4 regions of the Paenibacillus sp. OSY-SE genome follow, and region 1 is predicted to be linked to each of the others. Evidence: riboswitches for the same ligand, from Rfam matches in the RefSeq annotation. Region 1 holds a riboswitch; each other region holds the start of a gene.

Region 1 (4,896 bases):
TCGTTAATGAAGCTGAGTTAGCCGGAGCAGTCGAGCAATATGTAATTGAGGGCGCCCTGCTCGACGTGCTGTCCGAGGAACCGCCGCAGGAGCATCACCCGCTCATTGCTAAGCAAGAGCGGATTATCATTACGCCTCATATGGCATGGGCGTCCCAAGCAGCGAGACGCCGCTTGCTGGATATTGCTTCTGGCAATATTGCGGCTTATTTGAACGGCATGCCGCAGCACGTCGTCTCTCGCCACATGGACAGCAGACAGTAAGACTATACATCCATCATGAAGTCATCCACACCCCGTGGTGCGGATGTTAGAGCCGACGCTGGTTTTTAATCAGCGTCGGTTTTTTTGCCGTTTTTGTAAGTAAAGTGTATGCATTTTTACAGCTCAACGGCCATATATCGGAAGAAGGCAGAAACAGTGCACAAATGCAGTTAGAGCGAACAAAGGTCATTTTTCTCATTTGTAAGCGCCATTACAGCCGCTCCCTAAAATGGTAACAACATTGTATCTAAATTTTTGACAAAACTTCTTATCTTGTAACGTTTCTGTAATGCCAAAATGGTAGATTTATATTATAGTAATGTCGAACGAAGTCGCTAGAAGGAAGTGGATATGTAGAATGGTGGATAGAGGAATGGTGACGGTCGGCAAACGTCGCCGGAGAAGTCGCAAGAAATTTATAGGACGTATGATTCTGTTTTTGCTATTTGTGGCAATCGGCATAGGCATATATGCCGCAGGGAAGAGCTTGCTTGGCACGGTATCGGCCTCTGGCAGCGATCTGATCGTGACGGAAGTAGCCACGTTCGCCTCGGCGGCGAAAGAGAAAGAGACACCAAAAGAGTTTAATGGCATGACTCGTAAAGTTGCCTATTTGACGTTCGATGACGGACCGAGTAAATACTCTAACGATATGATGGACTTATTGAAGCAACACGATATTAAAGCGACTTATTTCATGTTGGGCGATAATATGAACACTTATCCGGATGCCGTCAAGCGAATGGTAGAAGAGGGCCATTATCCTGGGCTACATAGCATGACGCACGATTTCAACAAGCTCTATAAAAGCGGCGGTTCAGGGAATTTCATCAAGGAGTTCCAGGAAGCGCAGGGTATCGTGGAGAATCTGACCGGATTTAAGCCGACGCTGATTCGGGCACCATACGGCAGCGCGCCGCAAATCGGCGAGTCGTTCCGCAAGGATATTGCGGATGCGGGCTTTAAAATGTGGGATTGGACGCTCGATTCGCTTGACTGGAAGTTTATCGGACAGCCGAACCGGATTCTCGAGCAGATCAAAGGAACGTTAACGGCAGACGTGGAAGTTATTCTTCTTCACGATCGTCAGCAGACATTGGAAGCTTTGCCTTCCATTATTGAATATATTCAGAGCAAGGGCTATGAATTTGAAGTGTATGACCCGAATGCGCATTTCGTATGCAATTTCCATCATGACAAGCGATTATAGCATTCGGACTGGGAGGTTAAGAGATTGGCAAGCTGGAAGAAATTTACCGCTATCGCGGCATTGTTATCTGTAGTAGTAGGATTGACCGGATGCGGCGCTGCGCCGACGACGAAGATATTCGAAGCGTTCGAGAAGGCTTCTTCGGCAGAAGTGAACGTTACGACCGCCTTGGAAACGTTGAAGACGTTGGAAGATAAGGACGAGAAGCAATATATCAATATTTTAGATCAAGGGAAACAAGACAATCGCAACGTGCAAACGTTGATTGATAATACGAACAAAGCGTTGGAAGAACGCAAACAGGCGATTGAGCAAGTGAAGGTGCACCTTGATGACGCGCGCAGCCAGATGGGAGAATTGGATAAGGCCATCGCTAAGCTGAAGGATGAAGAGTTGAAGAAGCAGGCGGAACAGGCGTACACCGCTTATGTGAAGCGATATGACACGTTCAAGGCATTGCATGAGAAGTATGGTCAATGGCTGGAACGCGAGCAATTCATCTATGACGAATTGAAGTCGCAAAATACGAAGCTGAAGTCGATTACGACAGGGATTTCCGAACGGAATGAAGTATACCGGCAAGTGGAGGAATTAAAGACACAGTTCAATGACTATACGACCCAATTTAACACGTTGAAGTCCGATTTTTATAAGGGAGCTGGCCTCCAGGTGACCAAGACGGAAGGCAATCAGGACGATAACGCAGAGCAGCAAGAAGGATAGTATAACAGAATCAAGATAGAGTAAAAGAGGGCCCAAGCGCCCTCTTTTTTTATTGGGAAAATGTAGGTATGCAGTCCAACGGCAAGCGGGTTAACGCAACCTTGCTCTTTACAGATTTAAGTACGCAGATGCGATGGAAAAGTAAATCAAGACGCCGCAAATATCGGCAATGGACGTAATGAGCGGTGCGCTCGCTGTTGCAGGATCAAGCTTCAATTTGCTGAAAATGAATGGGAGCGACATCCCGATCAAGCTGCCGACCATAACAATAACTGCCATCGTTAGCGCAACGATAACGGCAATATCGATTCCGCCGCGGAACCACCCGATGCTTGCAACGGCCAACGCCATTGTGATGCCGAGGAAGAACGCGATCGATACTTCCTTCGTGAACAGCTTGAACCAATCTCTTAGCTTAATGTCCCCCACAGCCATGGACCGGATCATGAGCGTGGATGCTTGAGAACCCGCATTACCGCCACTGTCTATGAGCAGAGGCAGGAAGAAGACCAGGGCCACGTTCGTGGCAATTAAATCTTCAAAAGAGGCGATACCCGCTCCTGAGAATATATTCATGAAGACGAGAATAATGAGCCAAGGGATGCGTTTTTTGTAGAGTGTGTAAATACTTGCTGTTTTCAAGTTTTGCGCAAAGGACGTAACTGGCGCCATCTTATGAAAATCTTCCGTCGCTTCCTTCCGCACGACATCCAGAATATCATCGACATCGATGAGGCCGACCAGCTGCGACTGGTGCAGCACTGGAATCGACACCAGATCTTTTTCCTCAAATATTTTAGCGACCACTTCCTGATCGACGTCGGCTGTAACCGACACCACTTGCTTAATCATAATATCCTGAACACGAATATGATCTTCGGCGGTTAATAATTCTCTTACGGAGATGACGCCTTTCAACAATCCTTTGTGGTCCGTAATATAAATATAATAAATATTCGTCATGTTTTTTCCATGCTTGCGGTAATAAGCAATGGCTTCTTCAACCGTAAATGTTTCATGAATGGCAAGGAACTGAGTTTTCATCAGCTTGCCAGCCGAATCCTCTTTGTAATTTCCAATGACAACAGGTGCTAATACCATAGTAATGGACCTCCTTCATGGTCCATCTCTTCGTTAGATGATAAGAGACGGACGTTCTCCAAATATAATTATGAATGTGCTGTTGTGCTTGCTATGCGGTTCGGGACTGGGGGAACCATCCATCTCTCATCACCTCCTGAAATAGAAAAAAACATCCGCAACGAAGAGGATGTTTGGTATACGCAGCAAATTTACATGCTAAAAAATATAGCAAATACAAGTGCCATTGCCCTCTATTCGTTGAGTTTTAGCACTATGTGGCATAGGAATGACGCACGCGACATCCAGCTACGTTAAAAACCACCTTAAGTCGATGGTTTCTGTTGACCCATTGGCGTCTCTCGACATTTTTGGGCAGCAGCATATCTCCACATAGGAGCCTCACCTAACGAGGAATATGAAATTATGTTCTTGACTCTATATAGTTATAGCACCTTTTAACAATAAGTCAATGATTTCGGCACATTCATTTTTTGGGTGCATGCGGGTGCTTGTCCAAATACAGTATTTTAATCTTATGCAAACAGATATTCGTTGCAAAATTCATAGTTGCAAATTCACAGAATAGGGGGTAATGTTTATGTAATAGAACATTAGTTCGCACTGTGCGAATATCAACATTATGCTTTATAGAAAAAGGGAGAATTATATGGATCGACTGAAGACGGAAAATCAATGTGATAACGTGATCGAGATTGTACATGTGGGTGAGGAATGCGCCGAATTGCTGGCGGAGATCGGAGCAGCGACGTTTCGAGAAACGTTCGGGGAACTGTTCCAACCTGATACGCTCGCAAAATATGTGGAAGCGACGTTCGCCCCGGGGAAGCTGGCTGTGAGCTTGCAGAAGCCGCACAATCACTTCTATGTGGCCTATTGGGATGGGAAGCCTGCCGGCTACATGAAGCTGAAGGACGGTTCAGGCCATGAATCCGTCGATACGCCGCATCCGATGCAACTGCAAAAAATTTATGTGCAAGCTGATTTCCAGCGTCACGGTATCGGGCGTGAGCTTATGAACGTCTGCCTGGCACGAATGGAACAAGCTGTCCCTTCTGCCGTCTGGCTTGCTGTACTGGAAAGCAATGCGAAGGCGGTTCATTTTTACGAGTCATTCGGCTTCGCGACAGTAGGGTTGACAGAATACCGCTTTGAAGACGCATTGTTTCGTTATTTCGTCATGAGACGGGAAGCGGACGTGTAGGTGCATTGTGAAGATGGAATGTCAGGAATACGGGAGCGGGAGCCTCTTGAGGCACGAGAATAAAAAAAGCCGACTCCTTCGAAGAAAGAGTCAGCTCCAGGTCTTGGCCACAAAGTCCGCAACGATGAGAAAGACGACGTAAGATACGACCGCGGAAGCGATATAAGTAATTCCGGCCTTCACACGCTGTTGGAAGAAACGAACTACACCGAGACTGAGAAGCGGGCATACGATAAGCAGGAAAAAAAGCACCGTTACGAACAATTGCGGGCTTATATTGCTAATGTCTACATACGTCATGGGTCATTCACCTCTTACAATCCGAATTAAAATAATACTTGAACCGGGGTCTCTCGAATAACGGTTGACCGGCAAGCTGCGTTAGCAGACTCGCT
Region 2 (4,896 bases), on a different contig from region 1:
ATCCAGCCCTTTTTCTCCTGCCCCCAAGGTCCATCCCAGAATGATGTCGGAGAGTCCGTCCTCGTTAACATCCGCAATCCCTGCGTAATCCAAGCCGTAGCCGTAGCCTTTCGTATCCCAGACGATCTGCCATTCTTCATCCTGCTGCTTCAACAACGCAGCCTTTCGTATCCTTTCGTTATGAGAGCTCTCTTCATATACCACGACAGCCTCATCGATGCCGTCTCCATCCACATCTCCGAATGAAATGCCTTTGCTCCCTTCACCATGGGCCGAGACTAACAACCTAGCTCCGTCAGGCAGTAAAGTTCGAAGGATGTCGCTATGGAGATTCTCTTCAGACAATGGAGACTTAATCAAATCGATGGGGGTAGCAGGCATGCTGCACCCGCCAATCCACAACAACGTAGTCACAATGAGTCCTGTCCACATCTGCTTACCCAACATTCTGTTCCCGGCTCCTCGCTTGTCATTGTTCTATTCTCTATTTTATATGGCTGCAAAAAATAAGAGGTTATGAAAAAGTTAAAGTTCCTTTGTTAGTTGCGTGGAAGATAAATATAAACCTTAGTTCCCTGTCCTGCCTGACTGTCGATCTTTAACTGTCCTTGGTGCAGCTTGACGATTTCATAACATATGGATAATCCCAAGCCGCTCCCGGCAGCACTGGTATTCCCCTTGTAAAACTTTTGCAAGACATGCTCGATGTCCTCCTCCGCAATTCCCGCTCCCGTATCCTCGACGGTAATGACAACCTGTTCCTGAGACGAGTGGGCACGCACTTTAATGATTCCATTAGGGCCAGTAAATTTAAGTGCGTTGTCTAATAGATTAATGAGCACTTGCTTCAACCGATTTTCGTCAGCGTGAATGACGGGCAATGTATCGTCTGCCTGCACCTCCAGCGAAATGCTCTGTCTGGCAGCTCTTGGAGCCAGCTGCTTACCGATATGCCGAAGCAAGTCCGCTAGATGAAGCGGGGTGCGGGATAGCACAATTCGTCCATTGTCCAGCTTAGAGAGATCCAGTAATTCGTCCACCAGCACAGTTAACCTGTCGGTTTCCGACTCAATGATTTCAAGCCCGTCTGCAAGCATAGCCGTACCGTCCTTCGGCTCCGTTTTTAAGGTTACTACCCACCCTTTAATGGACGTTAACGGGGTGCGAATCTCATGGGAGACGGATGAAATAAAATCGTTTTTGAGCTGTTCGTTTCGCCGTATTTTGGCTGCCATCGTATTGAACGTATCCGCGAGCGTTCCCAGCTCGTCCTGGTACCGTTTTTTCGCTCTTGCCGTGAAATCGCCTTCAGCCATTTGTTCGGCTGCCAGCTTTAGCTCCGTAATTGAACCCGTAATTGTCCTGGACAGGAAAATGCCGAGAACGGCAACAATCGCAACGACAATTAGACCGACGGAAATAAATATGGCAGAAATATAGCGGATGGTTGCCATCGTGTCGGTTAGAGAAGTGACAAATCTGACTGCCCCCACTGTCATATCCTTAGCCTGCAGCGGATAAGATACGGCTAATACGGTGTCATGCGCGGATGGCTCACGTCCCTTCCAGATTCCGACGGTTCCGCTGCATGCTTCTTGCACATCTGGATAATCGATCATATTTTTACTGTCTTGAGCTCCCGCAGAGTCCTGAAGAAGCTGCCCGGAAGAACTAATAATCTGCACTTGTGCGGCGGTATTTTGAGAAAATCCGTTTAATAGCCGTTCGGACTGCTTCTCTAATTCTTCCTCGGCAAAATATTGATGAAAAAAAGAAGCGGATATTTCCGCTTGATTCACCAGGATTCGTTCAACATTGTGATAGTAATAATAGTTCACCGACGCAATTAGAAAAATTTCCAAAATACATACTGTAATTAAAATGACGGCAAAATAACTTCCCACTAATCTTTTTTGGATGCCCAAAATTTCATTCTTCCTTTCTCCAACGGTATCCCCGTCCCCAGACGGTTTCGATCAGCCGCGGCTTGGAGCAGTCGTCTTCAATCTTTTCTCTCAGCTTGCGAACGTGAACATCTACGGTCTTAGGATCTCCGACAAAATTTACTCCCCAAATCAGATTCAGAAGGTCGTTTCTGGATAAGGCTTTATCGGGATATTCCAAAAACACCTTAATCATTTGATATTCTTTCGGCGTTAAATCGATTAAACAGTCAGATTTAAATAACTTGTTAGCATCCAGATCAAGCCGGATCGCGCCAGACTCGAGCACCTTGCGTGGAGGTCCCCCCGCATGCTGGGTACGGCGCAGCACCGTTCTGATTCTCGCGATAAGCTCTAACGGATTGAACGGCTTTACGATGTAATCGTCAGCACCAAGTTCAAGCCCCCTGATCTTGTCCAAGTCTTGTCCGCGCGCAGTGAGAAAGACAATCACGATATAGGGATCGATTTCTCTTAGCTTCCTGCAAAACTCAAATCCATCTATATCGGGAAGCATGATGTCCAGAACCACTACATCCGGCCGAGTTGCGGCGAGACTCTGTAAAGCCGTCGCTCCAAGTGCAGACTCAGTGACTGTGAATCCGTTTCTTTCCAAATTAATCGATACAAAACGTCTTATATTGTCATCATCCTCAACGATGAGCACATGGTTGCGGTGTAAAGATTCCATAGCTGCCTCCCCAAAGCCCAATCCAATTCATTGGGCTAATAATGAAATAAACGATCACAAAAAAGCTCTCCCTGGCATCAGGGAGAGCTGACTGTTGTATGTGTTATCTCATTCGCTCATTAGTCAAATACGCATATTTAAATAGCCCTGCCCTACCAGTTAGAGCCGCCGGGAATATACGTAAGGGAAACATTTGAGAGCGAAGAGAACACAGTTCTCCCTTTTTGCATAGTGCTGATGATTATATGATTCACTACTCGGAAGACTGTCCATTCGGAAGTTCCCCCCTTTTCTAAATAAAATGAAAAACCCTCTAGTATGACTAGAGGGTGTAATGAATGCACACAAAAAAACATCCGTTCCCCCAAGCCGAGTTTTGGCACTATACAACGTAAAGAGAATCATTCATCTCTTAGCCACGTTATGAAAAGCCTTAATCCGGCAATCCCTGTTCTACCCATTGGCATCTTTCGATGTTTCCGGGCAGTGGCCTGTATTTGTATAGGAGCCTCACCTAACGAGGACATATTTATTACTTCTGGATCGTATCCCTATCGCTTGCAATTGTCAATAGCCAAGGTGAAAATCATAACGATTTGACCAAGTGAGTAAATCTTTCTCTAGTGGAACTCCCCACTTCCCTTAATAAAAGCGGGTTCAGCGCCGCCGCGCAAACCTGCTGCATGATGAAATTATTTCAGTGAAATTCCGAACTTCGCGCCAGCCTCGCCTGCGAATACAACTGTGCCGCTTTGCGGCAGCACGATCTCGTTCTTGCCGCTGACGACCGTATCGTTCACGCACGCGCCTTTTTGATCGTATACAACGAAGGCGCCGGTTTCCGGCATATCAACCAGGATCGTCTTTCCTGCGGCTGCCGCAGGAATGCTGTACCATTTGGCATATCCATCCGCTTGGACGGTAACAGAAGATTGCTTGCCCGCATAGAGCGGCTTTACAGCCTCTTCGCGAACATACAGGCTGCCGGCTACATCCAAATATTCAATGCCATTTTTCATATAAAAATTGTGTTCCATCGCATCTCTGCTGCCCAAAAACGGGATTTGCAGCTCGCTGACCGCTTTGTCCGCCCCTTTTATCTTTTTGTTCGCCCAATACCCAGAAGCATCTGTAACGGTGGAGACTTGGATGGAAGGCATAGAGATGTAATACCACATCGATGTATATTTTTCGTTGACTGCATAATATTTCTTGCCTTCACGATTCGCCCATACCGCAGCCGCATCTGCCGATAATGGATTGGCTTCAAGCTTCTCGGCAGTATATTGCGACAGCGCCGTCTGTCCAAGGCCCGGCAAGGCGGAATACGTTCTAACCCATAAATAGGTCCGTCCGTTGTCCTCTGTAACAAAGCTGGCCTTTTCGCTTCCATCCGCATTAACGAAAGAGCCATCAGCGGTGTACGTGTATTTCGCAACGGGGTATTCAGGCAGCATAATCATGGACACGGACAGCTCGCCATCAGCGCTGACTTCTATCTTGGCCAATTGGTTGAAAGCACCGTAAATGCCTGCGTTCTTCGCAACTTCCTGCGGCATGTTTGCCTTTACGGGCACGCCATGCGACTTCGCCGGTTTCCGTTCTTTCATAACGCCCTTCTCTTGCAGCGCGCTTAGCAGCATCTCATTCGCCAATAATTGATCGGTCATGCTGTCGCCGCCCGAGGAGAGAACGGCTGCGGCCATGTTATGCTCCGGCAGAACGACCAGCGATGAATGATACAGTATCGTATCGCCGCCTTTCGTGAGCGCCTTAATGCCGTAATCGCTGAATGGGAACATGTTCACACTATCCCAGCCGAGCCCGAACCCGACTGACGAATCGGCATCTTTCGGCCACATGCCTCTTTTGTACTCTTCTTGCTCCATTGCCTTTACCGATTTGTCAGAAAGAATGCCGTCTGCTTGCCCCGTGAAGATCTTTGCAAACGAAACGATATCTTCGGCTGTTGAATAAATGCCGCCCGTTCCGATGACATTTATGGTGTCTCTTGGAAGCTGCCCTTCATAAGTTGGATAATAGAGTCCTGCCATCCTGGCTGGATCTAACTGTTCCAGCGGCGTCTTTGTATTGGTCATGCCTAAAGGCGCTGTAAAATACTTGTGTATAAATGATGTGAAGTCCATGCCGCTTACTCTCTCAACCAGAATCTCAGCTAACGTAAAGCTGTCGTTGCAATACACCGAGAACGCGCCCGGATCTGCCTTTAGGCTTTGAACAGCCAGTTGTTCCAATAATGCA
Region 3 (4,896 bases), on a different contig from region 1:
CGGTTTCGATATTGCCTTCTTCTTATGCTTCTGTATCCTGTACATGAAATTCTTGTTGCTCCTCGCACCTATCATATACGATGATAGAAAGAACGAAACCCTTTCATGCTGCTAGAAACAAGTATATGCCATATAATTCCACGAGTCTAGCTTTCCACTTCATTCGCATCCGTGGAGACGGATATCACTTGCGAATTACGCTCCAGAGAAAACCTCTTTGTTCGACAGCAGCCCGATAAAATGAGTGGCATTATCCGAAGGAAGCTCATTCAGCATCGTTATAGCATACTGATGATCGAGCTCCAGAATGTATTTTTTTGCTGCAGCGGATGAAGCTCAGCGAAAATATGCCCAAATTCAGCTGGGGACAAGAAGGAATAGGCTCGCAAGCGTTTTGTCTCATCGAGCTCCATAAACAAGTTCACCTGATCCATGGAGTGCATATTCAGGAAATCTCTGCGAAAGTTTTCCTTCTTCCCTTCTTTCAACGACTGTAATATATAGTACGTATATTCTTCCTTGAATTGATATTCATTTAGCCTAATCATCATACAAGACTCCTTTCATCCAAAATGTTTATGCCTTCCGCTTGACATCACAAATTCTCGACATCTACCTTTAACACATGGTCCACTTTCTTAATGTAATAATATATTTCCGTCGTATACTGACTTTCCGGCACGGACAGCACCAAATCGATGAGCTGTCGTTCGTTATCGAGATCCTTAAGCTTTAAATGCCGTATTTTGAATTCATCTTTTTTGGTATGGCCAAACTGACCTTTACGTTCGAGCATCTTGATTAATTCAGTCATGCGCAAATTGGATTCCACTACAATCTTGACGGCGACATCGTACCGATTCAGCCTTGCCGGTCCAATTGATTTGATGAGGTAGGGCACGACATTAACAGCCGCAATCATCAGGATGACGCCACATGCCGCTTCCGCATAGAACCCTGCCCCGATCGCAATGCCAAGCGCCGAAGCTGACCATATAAGCGCCGCAGAGGTCAGGCCCGAAATAACCTCGTTGCTTCTTCGCAAAATGACACCCGCCCCAATGAACCCGACTCCGCTTACAATCTGCGCGGCCAATCGCATCGGATCCATATTCGGGTGATCCGCACCGCCAAATTTGCCGAATGCTTCAATCGAAACGATGGTGAGCAGACAGCTGGCGATACAGATGATCATACTAGGCCTTAATCCCAATTGTTTTTGTTTAATTTGTCTATCGATTCCGATGAGCATTCCAAAGAATAAAGCAATTCCCAGCTTAAGCACCATTTCCATAGTCAACGCTATCACCTCTCTATAGATCAAAAAAAGCTCTCCCGGAAAGGGAGAGCTAGCAATGTCCTTGTGTGGCTCGCATGTCAAATAAACCTGCTTGAACAGACCCATCCTGCTTGACGGGATCGGTGAACATCCAAACACGGGGAACATGGGAGCGGCAAAAGAACAGAGCTCTTCCTCTTCACAGCAAATGAACAGACTGAAAACATGACATTTCGGCCCGGGCTGCTATCCATTAACATATTCCCCCTTTCCAACAAATATAAATCCTGCAAGCATTCTGGATTCTACTTCAGATGAATCATGTTGTCAATAGGTGTCTGCATCGAAATTATCGCTGGCGATTCTTCTATCATTTCTCCGACTCCCCGGATTAGCTTCTTCACATCATACGTTTTAGGCTTGAGCACAGACAGTAAATAGTGAATGGCTACTTCAGGATCAACCTTGTCCCCGCAGGTGTAACAATCCAAAGCTGCGAACCCTTTTTCCGGATACGTATGAATCGAGAGATGGCTCTCTGACAATAACAAAAGTACGGTAGCCCCTTGGGGCTCAAATTGCTGTTCCGACACGGACAACACGGTTGCTCCACATTTTTCTGCGGCTTCGATCAGTTGGTTCTGTAAAAATTCAGCATTATTAATCCGGTCAAAATCAACTTCCCATAAGTCAGCCACGACGTGTCTTCCATACGTAGAGTAGGTCATTTGGTATTTCCCCTTTCTGGGGAGAAGACAATCAGCTTGCTGTTCCCAACCTGATTATCTGCTGATGGCAGCACCATGCGAGCGCTTATCCTCCCCGCTCCTTGTTATGAGTAGTTTTGATTGCGATTGTCGACTGTCACTACTGTCCATGGTGCATACCCCCTTTGTTGCACACAAAATAGTAAAATACTGACAAGGAAATCGTACTTCCTGATTATCCAATTGTCAATCCTAACAAACTGCTTTGTTATGCCCATTTTTCTCATATTTACCGAACCGCATACACAGCAGCGGCATCCCATCGAACAAAATTACAGCTTGACAAACGAAAATATAAGACTTAAGATGACAAGGAATTAAATAAGTCCTCGTTAGGTGAGGCTCCTATACAAACAGAGGCCACTGCCCAGAAATATCGAAAGATGCCCATGGGTAGAACAGGAACTGCCGGATTAAGGCTTTTCTTAAGGTGGCTAAGAGACATTGCATCTCTTTACGTTGTATAGTGCCAAAACTCGACTAGGGGGATCCGGAAGCTTTTTTGCGTGCGTTTCTAACCCTCTAGGTCTCCTGGAGGGTTTTTATTTTGCAGAGGGGGGAACATCCTTGGACAGTGGACCAACCAGCCGATTATGTAAGTTCAACCGATATCCTGTACTGAAGGAGAGCTGGCTTTGTCATGCTCTTGCGTGTTTCCCATACTTTTATTTCCATTCAAACTGCAGATGCAGGCGGGTGTATTTAAGTATGCGCAGTTGAGACATGCAAGCCCATGGTGAATGCTCGGAACACTCGCTCTCCCTCCAACAGGGAGAGCTTTTTTGCGTTCATTTTGAAGTGAAGTGGAACAGGCGCTTTCAATCGAAAACGCGTGTTGTGTAGAGAGGAGTTAGAATAATGAACAAACCAACGAAAGATAAAGAAAAGCAAAACCGCGAGATCGCGGAACGTTTAATCCAAGCTTCCATCGTCCACGAAGAGGATTTGATGGAAGAGCTTGGCACAAGTTCTGGGGGGCTCACGGACATAGAAGCCAACAAGAGACTGGTACAATACGGGAAAAATCAAGTGGCGCACGAGAAAACACCAGCATGGTATGTCCAATTGCTTGCCTGCTTCAAAAACCCGTTTATTCTCATCCTGCTTTCCTTGGCCTTATTCTCATATATCGTCGATGATGATATCGAAGCCGTCGTCATTATTACAACCATGGTTACCGTTAGTGTCATCATTACATTCACGCAAGAATTTCGTTCCGCACGCACCGCCGAGAAGCTGAAAGAGATGGTCAAAACGACAGCAACGGTGAACCGTCAAGCTAAGCGCAAAGAAATTGATCTGGAACTGCTCGTCCCCGGTGATATCATCCATCTCTCCGCAGGCGACATGGTGCCGGCAGATGTCAGACTCGTTCACTCGAAGGATCTGTTTGTCGGAGAATCCGCTTTGACCGGTGAAGCGATGCCTGTGGAGAAGCTGGATACGCTGCCGCGCGGCGCCTCGAAGTTGGCTCGCAATCGCAACCAACTGACGCCCACCAATGCGCTGGAACTGAACAATATGTGCTATATGGGCACGAATGTAATCAGTGGTTCAGCCTCCGCTGTCGTCGTGTCGACGGGTGACCATACCTACTTCGGTTCAATGGCCAGCACCTTAATCGGCAAGCCGCCGCTTACGAGCTTCGACAAAGGCGTCAAGAGCGTTACCTTCGTGCTTATTCGCTTCATGCTCATTATGGTTCCCATTATATTCCTTATCAACGGGTTCACAAAAGGAGATTGGATGGACGCACTGTTCTTCGGCTTATCCGTTGCGGTCGGCCTTACGCCGGAAATGCTGCCGGTTGTCGTGGCTGGCAATCTTGCCAAAGGCGCATCGATTATGGCGCGGAACAAAGTGGTCGTTAAACGGCTCAATTCAATTCAGAACTTCGGTGCCATGGACATCTTATGTACGGACAAAACCGGCACTTTGACCCAGGACAAAATTATTTTGGAACGTCATCTGGACATCAATGGCGAAGAAGATAATCAAGTGTTGGAATATGCTTATCTGAATAGCTACCACCAGACCGGGTTGAAAAACTTGCTGGATGTGGCGGTTCTGGAGCATGCGGAACTGTCGGATGTGTTGGGCGCAGAGAATAACTATTCGAAATTCGATGAGATTCCGTTCGACTTCAACCGCCGCCGCATGTCCGTCGTACTGGAGAAACGGGGCAACGGACATCTGCTCATCTGCAAAGGAGCTATGGAGGAAGTTCTGAGCATTTGTTCGCATGTGTCCGACAACGGGCAGATCGTCCCCCTCACGCCAGAACGAGCCGACCGGGCGCAACGATTGGTCAACAGCTTGAACATGGACGGCTTGCGAGTCATCGCCGTAGCCATTAAGCAAATGGCGGCAACAGACGAACCGTATGGCGTAAAAGACGAACAGGAGCTCGTACTGGCCGGATATATCGGCTTCCTTGATCCGCCGAAAGAAACGGCGCGGGAGGCCATTCGGGCCCTGAAAGACAGCGGTGTGGAAGTAAAAATTATTACCGGAGATAACGCAGCGGTTACCCGCAAAGTATGTAAAGATGTCGGGCTTACTATCAGTGATATCGTGCTTGGAAGTGAGATAGAACGATTAACGGATCAACAGTTGGCCGATGTCGCCGAAAGCACTAATGTCTTTGCCAAAGTGAATCCACTGCAAAAGGCGCGAATCGTCCGTGTCTTGAAAAGCAAAGGGCACACGGTCGGATTTATGGGCGACGGCATTAATGATGCAGTGTCGCTCAAAGAAGCGGATGTCGGTATTTCCGTAGATACGGCTGTCGATATTTCCAAGGAATCGGCAGACATCATATTGCTGGAAAAAAGCTTGATGGTACTGGAA
Region 4 (4,896 bases), on a different contig from region 1:
GACTCGTGCTCGTCTAGCGTCACGGTGCTCACAACGAGACTGAGTGAATGGGAGAATGGTCAAAAGACACCGGATGCAAAGGCCATTCGCTCCCCTTCTCACAAAATACGACTGTGCATACACAGCAAAAAGATGAGCTCCGCCAGCGCGTACCCATCCTGCTTCTTCCCTTATGCTCTGTATTTATTATTGCTTAAAGCCGTCTTTTCACTTTTGACAGTTTTCTTTCCATCTGAATCAACTTGACATTAAGCGTTTGCAGAGTTACCCCTTGTTACTGGAAATTGCTTTTTTCATACCTGATAACTCATCAGTCAATGTATTAATGATAAAATTGTAGAAATTTCCCCCTCAAAATGTAACCGATAACTATTTGTTAAACCGCTTCAACTTTTGTACAATATACCAGAACCGGTATCATAAGACAGCGTGCTGCCTAAATTCAAAGCAAAAGGAGTGGTTTACTTATGTTTGTGCACTGGCTGCGATCCCATTTCAGCGCCGCCGTGCTGCTGTGTGTTCTCCGTCTATACGTTGGGTATAAATGGGTGACGGCAGGATGGGGGAAACTTACGAATGGATTCGATGCAAGCGGCTTTCTTGAAGCGGCGATCGCCAAATCGGTTGGCGATCGTCCAATCGTTCCCGGTTGGTGGGCGTGGTTCCTCAAGAACGTCGCTCTGCCAACCTCCGGCTTCTTCAGCTACTTGGTGGCCTTTGGCGAGCTTCTAGTCGGTCTTGGCCTCATTCTCGGGCTGATGACTTGGCTGGCCTCTATTATGGGCATGATGATGAATTTTTCCTTTCTGTTCTCAGGTTCGATCAGTTGGAATCCCTTGTTTATCCTAATCTGCAGCTTCATTGCAGTAGCCGGATGGAACGCGGGCAGAATCGGCTTAGACGGTTACTTTTTCCTCGGCAGGGCCAGGCGAATCCCCCCGCAGGCACATGCGCAGCCACAGGCGCAAGCTCAAGCTTAATACCGCAAGCCCTTGCCTGAATGGCAAGGGCTTGGTTCACGCAACATTCGGATTTGACTGACCGCATTAGCATCATCACAATTAATGGAACATGACTGATTTCGTTGTGAGCGGTTCTAGCAGATCGGGTTCTTCCTGATGAATTTTGACGCTTAGCGCAAGCCCGATCGAGATCATATTGGTCAGAAGCGAGCTCCCGCCGTAGCTTATAAATGGCAGGGACAGCCCTGTGAGCGGCATCAACCCGATATGCATGGCGATATTTTCGAAGATTTGCAGCGTGAACATCGCAATAATGCCGACAACGAGATAGGCGCCCTCCAGATTATTGCTGTCTTTCACAATCAAAACCATACGGTAGATAAGCAGAAAATATAACAGAATGAGCATGGCGGATCCAAGAAAACCGAACTCCTCACCAATGACGACGAATATCGAATCCGAATAACTGTAAGGAATGTACCCGCTATGAATAAAAAAGCCTTGAGTGAACCCGTCTCCCGACAGCCTGCCCGAGCCGATCGCACGGATCGAATTCATCACATGCCACGCCTGATCCGAGTCGCTGGTCGGATCAAGAAATGTTTCAATGCGCGCCATCTGATGAGGCTTAATGAATTGGGCCAGCAAATCGCTGTTCGTGTAATACAGAACCACAATGGAAACGATAACAGCGGCTGTCGCAGACAAACCGATTATCATATGTGACATGCGCACATTTGCCATCCATATCATAGCGACAAAAATCGCCGCGAACACGATCGACGTTCCTAAATCAGGCTGCTTCAAAACAAAAAAGACCGGAATCGCGATAATGAGGCCGAGCGGGACGATATCCCGAACCAGCCGCAGCTCCTCCCCTTCACGCCGCCCCAAAAACCGGGCCAGCATCAATATGGTGAACAGCTTCATTAATTCGGAAGGCTGAAATTGCTGTCCTCCGATGGCAATCCAGCGTACAGAACCATTGATGTCAACCCCTTTGAACATGACAAGCGCCAACAATGCAATGCCAGTGACATAGAGGATGACGGATAAATAACGCACGACAACCCGATAATCGAACCAAGCCGTAACGAGGAGCGGAATAAAAAATGCGGCATAGAGCATCATGTTGTTCTTGTGCAAGCCTTCATAACTCGTATTTGTCGTTGCGCTGTAAATAACGATAGTGCTAACCGCCATAAAGCACAGCAAAATCCACAGCATCAACGGATCCACACGTTTTAATTTTCGCAGCATACCATAACCTCTTTTATTTCATAATTGCTTGGCAGCGGCTCTCGGATGTATGCGAATGATATCAAAAGCGTTCCGTGGCAAAACCAGTGAGATTCATAACCAAAGTACATATGCCCGTTGGCAACCATCAATGGAAATGATCAGGGAATGCTTCTGCATCGCAGACCTAAGCCGTAATTGGTCAAACATCCTACTTCCGCTTCCGTCCATTCGAACAGTCACCTCCCGCGCACATAATAAAACCCTCCAAGCATAGCTGCTAGAGGGTGCATAATGAAACAAATGTGTTTACTTACGCCTCCCCTTAACCGGGCTTTGGCACTATACAACGTAAAGAAATACAATCATTTCTTAGCCACCTTAAGAAAAGCCTTAGCTCGACAGTTCCTGTTCTACCCGTAGGCATCTTTCGATATTTCCGGGCAGTGGCCTTTGTTTGTATAGGAGCCTCACCTAATGAGGATATATAATCAGACTACCGAGAATACTATCCCTAAACTCCACCTTTGTCAACCATTTCCTCGATATCCAATATTGGCATCATGCTTATTTCCAATTCAATTATATCAAGCCGTTTAATAGTCCTTTGTCCTCTTCCTTATCGACGTGTCCGACGAGCCGGTCAAGGCGCGCAATCTGAAAACCATATTCGTACATGGACGCCGCCACAATCGAGAGGCGCAGCATCCCTTCCTGTTCTTGTACGCAATGCTGCATTGCCTTCTGCATAAACAATTCGTTCTCTGCTTCCATCAGTTCAATTTCCGTGCTGTCTGGCTTTACCTTGTCCTCGAATTTGAGCAGCACGTGTTCATGACATTTGATAAGCATCTCCAGATGATGATCGAAGAACTTATTCGTCTCCGGCGTCCGGGTTGTTTGAAAATAATGCTCTTCAATCGCATTCAGCACCGCCATCCCCTTCCACAGCGTATTCAAGAGATGCTTGTACACAACCAATTGGCGCGTAGCCCGGTACTTGGCGCGCTTTAACTTCTTCGTCTCTTCCTCGAACAGCTTGTACTTATCCGCAAGCGACTTCATAATGTCTTCCAGAGCTTGCTTCTCTGTTCGGAACGCGGCTTCCTTGATCTCATCCGAAATAATCGTGCGCAGAAGCAGCGACATCTTGTTGAAGACGGTCTGGATCTGCCCGATGAATTGAACCTTCGGATTCGGCGGGAAGAACAAAATGTTAATGAGAAACGCCGAACCGATGCCAATCAGGATTTGCACGAATCGAATCAATGCATAATCCCATTGTCCCGAGGCTTCCATTACCGTAATGACCGTCACGAGCGTCAGACCGACGGTCTCTTCCATTTTCATTTTCAAACATATCATAATGACCAGAATACAGACGATACCTACCGCAATCGGTGCATTGGAAAAGGCCATCCCCGCCAATAATGCTACTACTGCTCCAACCGTATTAGTCTGGAACTGGTCCAGAAAATAACGCCAAGAACGGTAGATGGACGGCTGCATCGCGAAGATCGCAGCTACCGCGGCAATGACCGGTGTCTTGAATTGCAGGAACATACTGATATATAGCGACAGGGTAACCGCGATCCCCGTCTTCAATACTCTAGCGCCAAATGCCACAGTCACCCCTCCTTTAACTAATATATGACGCAATATATTCACTTACTCCTTCTCTATTGGTATCGAGATGAAGTACCTTCCTATTGTATACGGCAAGTCTGCCTGTATCAAGCATCAGGAGGTAAGAGCGCGCGAGGGCGGCCGATTTTAATATGGACGCTGCGGACGCGCAAATAAGTCCTTGCACTTTAGTGGTGCAAGGACTCTTTTTTTTCAACCGTGCAGCAGACGCTGTCTGATGACTATAACAAAGAAATGACCAGCAAATTATACAACACCAATGGCAAAATGACGTCGTTATTAAAATAATACGAACCGTACAGTGAGCGTTGCGGCATGGGATGCTGGGTATGCAAATAAAGATAATCTCTATCGACATTTGAGATGACCCCATCATATACTTGACCGTCAACCGTCTGAACTCGCACATGCCGATCCTTATACATGTTGCAGACATGGTGAACTTTTTCCCTGGCCGAATGCATGGCTTGAACCATCGCGGGGTCTGCCTGATAAACCAACTGCTGGTGAGCAGGATTATTGTGCAAGGGAAGAACCTCCGTTCTTACTGTAATGAGATATACTTCACCATATGCGCAATTTTTAGGTATCAGCACAGAAACTTGCCATTACTTGTCCGTTTCTGCCGTTTCCAAGTAGAAATAGAATGCAACGCTCTGAGCACCCCGAATTAGGGCGCTTCTTTTTGTTTGCAAGATCAAAAAAACCACAGGCACACGACCTTACTCGGTCATAGCATGTGGTTTCGTTTCTCTTCATTGCGGGTTTCTCGGCAGGCTCAACACCTGACGCATGTCGAGGCTTGCTGTGCTGCATTTATGACGAATAACCAAGCTCTGCAAACTGCTTAATACGTGCTCCTATCTCATCACGGACCCGCTGAAACACGGACCAATCCTGCCCTGCCGGGTCGTCGAATCCCCAATGCTCCCGTCGGACGTGTGCCGGAACCGCAGGACAGACCTCATTCGCGTGACCGCATAAGGTCACGACCACATCAGCGCGGCGCAACAGCTCCATATCGATGACGTTCGAGGTTTGTCCAGAG

The links. A riboswitch is a leader RNA that binds a small molecule or an ion and turns the genes downstream of it on or off. The one in region 1 is predicted to bind magnesium.
Region 2: linked by a shared signal. The riboswitch ahead of A372_RS0112190 (response regulator transcription factor) and the one ahead of mgtE (magnesium transporter) in region 1 are both predicted to bind magnesium.
Region 3: linked by a shared signal. The riboswitch ahead of mgtA (magnesium-translocating P-type ATPase) and the one ahead of mgtE (magnesium transporter) in region 1 are both predicted to bind magnesium.
Region 4: linked by a shared signal. The riboswitch ahead of A372_RS0109210 (FtsW/RodA/SpoVE family cell cycle protein) and the one ahead of mgtE (magnesium transporter) in region 1 are both predicted to bind magnesium.

The regions. Positions count from the first base shown of each region.
Region 1 covers NZ_ALKF01000197.1:152,588-157,483, forward strand. Annotated here, with positions in the region: gene A372_RS0124320 (D-2-hydroxyacid dehydrogenase) at 1-263, shown strand, start outside; gene A372_RS0124325 (polysaccharide deacetylase family protein) at 622-1,473, shown strand; gene A372_RS0124330 (YkyA family protein) at 1,498-2,196, shown strand; gene mgtE (magnesium transporter) at 2,305-3,297, opposite strand; M-box (ykoK) riboswitch at 3,522-3,697, opposite strand; gene A372_RS0124340 (GNAT family N-acetyltransferase) at 3,947-4,501, shown strand; gene A372_RS0124345 (hypothetical protein) at 4,592-4,801, opposite strand.
Region 2 covers NZ_ALKF01000175.1:75,155-80,050, reverse strand. Annotated here, with positions in the region: gene A372_RS0112200 (hypothetical protein) at 1-447, opposite strand, end outside; gene A372_RS0112195 (sensor histidine kinase) at 540-1,925, opposite strand; gene A372_RS0112190 (response regulator transcription factor) at 1,930-2,634, opposite strand; M-box (ykoK) riboswitch at 2,989-3,163, opposite strand; gene A372_RS0112185 (serine hydrolase domain-containing protein) at 3,327-4,896, opposite strand, start outside.
Region 3 covers NZ_ALKF01000203.1:71,478-76,373, reverse strand. Annotated here, with positions in the region: gene A372_RS0129205 (hypothetical protein) at 279-551, opposite strand; gene A372_RS0129200 (MgtC/SapB family protein) at 596-1,294, opposite strand; gene speD (adenosylmethionine decarboxylase) at 1,585-2,007, opposite strand; M-box (ykoK) riboswitch at 2,368-2,540, shown strand; gene mgtA (magnesium-translocating P-type ATPase) at 2,905-4,896, shown strand, end outside.
Region 4 covers NZ_ALKF01000167.1:11,880-16,775, forward strand. Annotated here, with positions in the region: gene A372_RS0109205 (DoxX family membrane protein) at 468-980, shown strand; gene A372_RS0109210 (FtsW/RodA/SpoVE family cell cycle protein) at 1,062-2,222, opposite strand; M-box (ykoK) riboswitch at 2,517-2,690, opposite strand; gene A372_RS0109215 (FUSC family protein) at 2,784-3,827, opposite strand; gene A372_RS0109220 (hypothetical protein) at 4,070-4,375, opposite strand; gene arsC (arsenate reductase (thioredoxin)) at 4,665-4,896, opposite strand, start outside.